One region of the Salinivibrio proteolyticus genome, then DNA from elsewhere that is predicted to be linked to it. Evidence: riboswitches for the same ligand, from Rfam matches in the RefSeq annotation. Region 1 holds a riboswitch; each other region holds the start of a gene.
The links. Region 1 has a riboswitch for thiamine pyrophosphate ahead of thiD (bifunctional hydroxymethylpyrimidine kinase/phosphomethylpyrimidine kinase). Riboswitches for the same ligand answer to the same signal wherever they lie in the genome.
Positions count from the first base shown of each region.

Region 2: linked by a shared signal. The riboswitch ahead of thiC (phosphomethylpyrimidine synthase ThiC) and the one ahead of thiD (bifunctional hydroxymethylpyrimidine kinase/phosphomethylpyrimidine kinase) in region 1 are both predicted to bind thiamine pyrophosphate.
Region 3: linked by a shared signal. The riboswitch ahead of thiB (thiamine ABC transporter substrate binding subunit) and the one ahead of thiD (bifunctional hydroxymethylpyrimidine kinase/phosphomethylpyrimidine kinase) in region 1 are both predicted to bind thiamine pyrophosphate.

Region 1 is NZ_CP114585.1:76,233-78,430, reverse strand. Features, by position in the region: gene N7E60_RS14405 (putative bifunctional diguanylate cyclase/phosphodiesterase) at 1-948, shown strand, start outside; gene N7E60_RS14400 (hypothetical protein) at 984-1,214, opposite strand; TPP riboswitch at 1,223-1,323, shown strand; gene thiD (bifunctional hydroxymethylpyrimidine kinase/phosphomethylpyrimidine kinase) at 1,385-2,198, shown strand, end outside.
Region 2 is NZ_CP114584.1:28,018-30,215, reverse strand. Features, by position in the region: gene thiC (phosphomethylpyrimidine synthase ThiC) at 1-975, opposite strand, end outside; TPP riboswitch at 1,069-1,168, opposite strand; gene crcB (fluoride efflux transporter CrcB) at 1,225-1,605, opposite strand; tRNA gene N7E60_RS00135 (tRNA-Trp) at 2,060-2,136, opposite strand.
Region 3 is NZ_CP114584.1:2,632,839-2,635,036, reverse strand. Features, by position in the region: gene thiP (thiamine/thiamine pyrophosphate ABC transporter permease) at 1-112, opposite strand, end outside; gene thiB (thiamine ABC transporter substrate binding subunit) at 118-1,104, opposite strand; TPP riboswitch at 1,157-1,258, opposite strand; gene N7E60_RS12320 (DUF547 domain-containing protein) at 1,297-2,088, opposite strand.

The sequences.
Region 1 (2,198 bases):
TGCCATGTGGGAATAGCCCAAGCGGAAGGTGAGCATCATGATGTGGAGCAACTCTTTCGCCAAGCGATTCTAGCTATCCCGACCGATGACACTGAAGTGGGTCATTATCGCCAAGAGTTGGATGCGCAATCGCAACGTGAGCATATGATCCGCAATGGACTTAGCCCGGCCCTTGAACAAGGAGGGTTGTCTTTGGTTTTTCAGCCCAAATGGGATCTCAATACCGGCAGTATGGTAGGTGCTGAGGCGTTATTGCGTTGGCGTCATCCGCAACTGGGAGCGATCAGCCCGGCCGAGTTTATTCCTATTGCCGAGCGAAGTGCTGATATGATCCAACTCGGCGATGCAGTTTTTTCTATGGCGTTGCGCGCGCTGGTCCGTTGGCGAGAGCAATACACCTTGCCTGAGGCGTTTCACTTAGCCATCAATGTCTCTTCCCAGCAACTTCGCCACGGTTTTGCCGATAGCATTCTTGCCCGCTGCCAAGCGCTGGAAGTACCCACGCAAATCATTCAGCTTGAGGTTACTGAATCGGCGTTAATTCGACATATGTCGGTGGCGCTCAAAGAGTTACAACAGCTCCGTGATGCGGGGATGCACATTGCGCTTGATGATTTTGGCACAGGCTACAGTTCATTGAGCTATTTGAAACAGCTTCCTGTGGATTGGGTGAAGCTTGATCGTAGCTTTATTCAAGATCTTGCATCCAACGCCGGTGACAAACATCTTGTTGGTAGCGTGATCGACCTAGCGCATGGGTTTGGCCACGGTGTGGTGGCTGAAGGCGTGGAAGAAGTTGGCCAGCAACAGATTTTGCAGCGTATTGGCTGCGATCAAGCGCAAGGCTTCTTGTATGCCAAACCGCTGGGAACCGAACAGTTTGAACAGCTTCTGCAAACCGGATGTGAGTGCCCAGCGACGGCTATCAGTGCGCCCGTGTCTGGATAGCCGTGGTCATCATCGGATTAGAGATGAGTCATGCGTTAGAGATGGCTGATAATGGTATCGAGGCGCTGATTAAACTCGGTGTCGGTCACCAAGCCTGACGTGGGGTCAAAATGCTGGTGAAAACGCGGTAGCGATAAGGTCCCTTTAACCTCAGCAGCAAAATAGGGAGCAGAGTGCTGGGTTGAGGTCAATACTGGGTGGAAATCAACGAGAAATGCGTGACGGCACGGTATGCGTAAGGCTTGCGCTTTATCCGTAGGATGCATATCCTAAACACAGTTAGTCGGGGAGCAAGTAATTGCTGAGACTGCGAAAGCAGGACCCGTAGAACCTGATCCAGTTAGCACTGGCGGAGGGAACTGACACGATCAGCGCACAAAGTGACGCATACTGCCTCATTTTGTCTCCTTCCGCCCCTGATGATTAAGGGGCCAATATGAACCTATCTCCACCTGTTATTCTTACCATTGCCGGCTCAGACAGCGGTGGTGGTGCGGGCATTCAAGCCGACATTAAAGCGATTTCAGCGACCGGCGGCTATGCTTGCTCGGTGATCACCGCGCTGACCGCGCAAAATACTTGCGGTGTCGAGGCCGTCTCGGCGGTTGAACCCGATTTTGTGCGCGCCCAATTAGATGCGGTGTTATACGACATGCCGGTGCGTGCGGTGAAAATCGGCATGCTGGCCAATCAAGCGATTATTCGTGAAGTCGCTGCCGTGCTGGCACGGTCGCCACACTTGCCGGTGATTTTAGATCCCGTAATGGTCGCGACCAGCGGCGATCCTTTGCTCGACGAGCAGGCCATGACGGCGTTGATTGACGATCTTATCCCACGCGCAACCGTGCTCACTCCCAACTTGCCAGAGGCCGCCTGTTTAACTGGCCAGCCTGTTCCTACCTCTATCGAGCAAATGCATGAGCTGGTGCCGGCACTTCGCCATCTAGGCTGTCCTTACGTGATGCTCAAAGGGGGCCATCTACACCAGACGCCCGAGAGTGTCGATATGTGGATTAGCCGAGACACCTGTCAAACTTTGCGCGCACGCCGCGTTGAAACCACCAACACTCATGGCACCGGTTGTTCACTGTCTGCTGCGATCGCCTCGTTTTATGCTCAAGGGATGACGCCTATCGAGGCCGGGCGAGCGGCTAAGCAGTATTTGACGGAGGCCTTAGCGCATAGTCATCAGCTAACGATCGGAAGAGGGGCTGGACCGGTGCATCACTTTTACGCTTACCCTGATAATT
Region 2 (2,198 bases), on a different replicon from region 1:
ATAATCGACCCCTTGCTCGGCTTGCTCTATCAAGGTATCGCGCATCACTTCCCAAGTCAGGTCTTCGGCAATGCCATTCACTTTCTCAAGCGCCTGATACATGGGCACAGTGCCAATCGGAACTGGGCTATTACGTAAAATCCACTCGCGAGTTTCGTGGATATTGCGTCCGGTCGATAAATCCATCACCGTATCCGCGCCCCAACGGGTCGCCCACACCAACTTTTCGGTTTCTTCTTCAATGGAGGAGCTCACCGCCGAGTTACCAATATTGGCATTCACTTTCACCAGAAAGTTACGCCCAATGATCATCGGCTCCGCTTCTGGGTGGTTAATGTTGGCAGGAATAATCGCACGCCCTTCAGCGACCTCTTGGCGCACAAATTCGGGAGTGATGTTTGATGGCAAGTGAGCACCAAAGCTTTCCCCAGGATGCTGGCGGTTTAGTTGCTCTTCACGATACTGTTGGCGACCCATATTTTCCCGAATAGCAATAAATTCCATCTCTGGGGTGATAATGCCTTGGCGTGCGTAGTGAAGTTGGGTCACACACTGATTAGGTTTTGCCCGACGGATAGACGGTAAGGCACTAAAGCGAAGATCATCCAAGGCTTCATCACTAAGGCGAGTCTGCGCATAGTCTGAGCTCACTGCATCAAGGAACTCTGTATCGGCACGTTCATCAATCCAGGCTTTGCGCACCGGGGCTAAACCTTGGTAAATATCGATAGCACTCTGTGGGTCGGTATAAGGCCCTGATGTGTCATAAACCCGAATGGATTCATTGGCCTCGTACTGCGGATTATCTTTACTCCCGCCTACAAAAGTAGGAGAAAGGTGGATTTCGCGCATGCCTACGCGAATATCGGGTCGCGATCCCTCGACATAGACTTTTTCCGAGTTAGGGTAGGTTTGCGCAGAGAGGGAATCGATAAAAGATTTGGCCTCAAGGCGGGCCTGTTTACGGGTCGACATAGCATTACTCCGGTGTTCATTATGGGAATTAATGCTTGCCGGAAAACGCTGAATTGAGATGTGAGCAAACTGGCAGACGCGTACGGTCTGTTATCTGATGCATCTCTTGTTCCCTTCGCTGGTCCTAACCAGATCAGGTTCAACGGATCCCACTTAACGTGGTCTCAGCCAATTGGCACTCCGACAAGTTCAACGCCAGTATAAGAAATCACCGCCGCAACAACAAGCGACGTAATGGCATGTTTTTACCTACCCAGTAATGCGTCCTAGCAACCAAGCCCCCATCGCGGCCGCTCCTAAGCATAACGCAAGGTTGAGACCCACGTTTAACAAGGCTTTCACCGTCTCACCATGTTGAAAAAGAAGCAAGGTATCCACTGAAAAGGTCGAGAAGGTGGTGAACGCGCCCAAAAAGCCAATCGCAATCAGTTGACGCCAAGGCACTGGGGCAATCAGCTCTTGGCTCATCGCCGCTAAAAAGACACCCATCGCTAATGAGCCCAGCACATTAACCATGAGGGTGCCGTAAGGAAATCCTCGACCAAACACCGCGACGCTCCACTCTGAAACTAGAAAACGCGAAGACGCCCCTAATGCGCCACCAAGTCCTACCCACAATATGCTTACCACTGGGTGCTCCTTTCGATTGGTAAAAAGTCATCATACCGCGACATGTGAACAAGAAACAGGAGGAAGAAAAAGGGAAGAGGGTCAGGAGTGCTAGGAGCTTGATGATTCACATACAAAAAAAGCACCGACGATGTCGATGCTTTGGTATTTGGCAGGGGTAGAGGGATTCGACCGGGCTGGCGACCCAGCCCCCAACACGCTTTTTTGTCGTTTGTATGTTCACACCTACCCTTAATCGGGTTACGAGAAGCTTGATGATTCACATACAAAAAAGCACCGACGATGTCGATGCTTTGATGTTTGGCAGGGGTAGAGGGATTCGACCGGGCTGGCGACCCAGCCCCCAACACGCTTTTTTGTCGTTTGTATGTTCACACCTGCCCTTAATCGGGTTACGAGAAGCTTGATGATTCACATACAAAAAAAGCACCGACGATGTCGATGCTTTGGTATTTGGCAGGGGTAGAGGGATTCGAACCCCCAACACGCGGATTTGGAATCCGCTGCTCTGCCAATTGGAGCTATACCCCTGTAGATAGGTGCCTATTGTAGCGATCCCGCGACAAATTACCACCACCAATTACGCTTCAGAC
Region 3 (2,198 bases), on a different replicon from region 1:
CAAGGTTAAGATCTTGGCTGTGAGAGAACAGCGCCCATAGGGCGCTGCCAATTAAAAGCACGACGAGACTGGCCGCGAGACTGCCCGGCCAGGTGCGTGAAGGATTGAGCATGACGACTATTCAACCAACGCTGTTTGCCAGTCACGCACCCATTGTTGACGGTTGCCCATCACTTCATCGGGTTGATAAATCAGGCTCTTCTCGGGTTTATTCAAGGTATAGAAGGCATCTGGTAACGTGATATCAGTAACAGGATACATCCATTGCGTAAGGGGAATGATCGACTGCGCTTCATCGCTAATCATAAACTGCAAAAACGCATCCGCCAGTTCTGGCTGGTCGGTGTAGGCTGATTTCGCGGCCACTTCAATCTGCATATAATGGCCTTCTTCAAACGTCGCGGCGGCAAAGCGGTCATCATCATCGGCAACCAAATGGTAAGCCGGTGATGTGGTGTAAGAGAGCACCATGTCTGCTTCCTTGTTCAGGAACATATTGTACGCTTCGGTCCAGCCTTTGGTCACGGTAATGGTGTTCTCCGCGAGATCACGCCATGCTTGCTGGCTTTGATCGCCGTATACTTTCTGGATCCACAGCATTAAGCCTTGGCCAACGGTGGAGACACGGGGATCTTGGTAAATCACACTGATGTCATCACGATCTTCAATCAAGGCTTTCAAGCTCTTGGGCGGATCGAGCAGGCGCGTGGTGTCGTACACGAAGGCAAAGTAGCCGTAATCATAGGGGATAAAGTAGGGATTATCCCAACCGCCGGGTACCTGTAGGCGCTCCGTATTCACTGCGTGCTCGGCGACAATGCCGCTCCGCTCCGCTTCTTTCATTAAATTGGTGTCCATACCCAGCACGATATCGGCGCTGGTGGTACTGCCTTCAATCCGCATGCGGTTGAGCAAGGCTGCGCCGTCTTCAAGGGACACAAACTCGACCTCACAATTACAGCGTTTTTCGAAGGCGGTTTTGATTTTCGGCCCTGCGCCCCAATCGGCGATAAATGAGTCGTAGGTATAGACAGTCAGCGGGTCAGCGGCGCGGGCGCCAAGCGATAACAGAGACAAAGAAAGTACGGTTAAAACAGACGTAATGACTTTCACAGCACGCTCCTAAGTTGGGCGTGGGTGTTGAGGCTGGTTGATGACATCATCAAGTCTCAATCCCTACGCCAGTGTTAGCTGGATCAGGTTCGATGGGTTTAGCGCGGCGCGCAATCTCAGCCAAGAGGCTCCCCAATGAGTACCACGCCATTGTACTGATTGGCTTAGGGTTAACCAAGCCTTTTAGTCAGCGGTTCGGTTAAGCGCCCAGTCGTAGTCATAGTCTAAGCGTGCATCCTCGGGAAGCTTGATATTGCGGTATTGATTGATATGGGCGATCACCCCTTGTTCACTGCCGCCAAAATCGGCCTTAAACCACTCATAGATAGAAGAAAGCTGCCACTGTTCGCCTTGCTGACTTACGCCTTTGTCACTGTTGATAAAGGTGTAGGCGGCTTGTTCTAATTGTGCCTCCAAGGTGTCGGCTTGAAAGGCTTGTGGCTGCAGGTTCGGACAGCCAAGGCTGGCACAATTGACCGCATAGTGGGTACGCGGATCTTGCCATAGCGGGCGCAGAATGCGGTGCTCAATATCATTCAAGGTAAGGGGTTCACCTGCCACCGTGACCACCTCATCATCCCAAGGTCCAAAGCTAAACAGGCCACCGAGTTTGGTGATTGAACGGACTGGATACGCGTCCAAAATTAGCTTTACGGTGACTGAGTTGTAGAGGTTAACCCAATACGCGTATTGTTCGTCTTTGGTCAGGGTGCGCGGGTCGCGCGCGGTGAGCATGCCAATGTAATGATCGAGAGTCGCTCTATCGGCCTCGGTGACGGCCGCGTAGTTAAATAAGGTATGCTGTCCTTGAGGCTGTAAATACTTATCGAGTAATACTTGCCAGCTGTGATGAGTAAATGTGGCTTGGCTGGCGGGGTTGAGCGTATCCCACATTGCCCAATAATCGGCTTTCGGGGCGGCCAAAGCTGGAAAAGCAACGAGTAACCAAAAAATGAGCGTGATCCGTGTTCGCATACCGCTTCCTCAATCGCGAGCGTATCTTGTTTATATCCTAGACCAGCTTGCGCCATGTTTGCTTTCATGGCCATAAAAAAACGCTGCTTGAGCAGCGTTTTAGTGGTTAA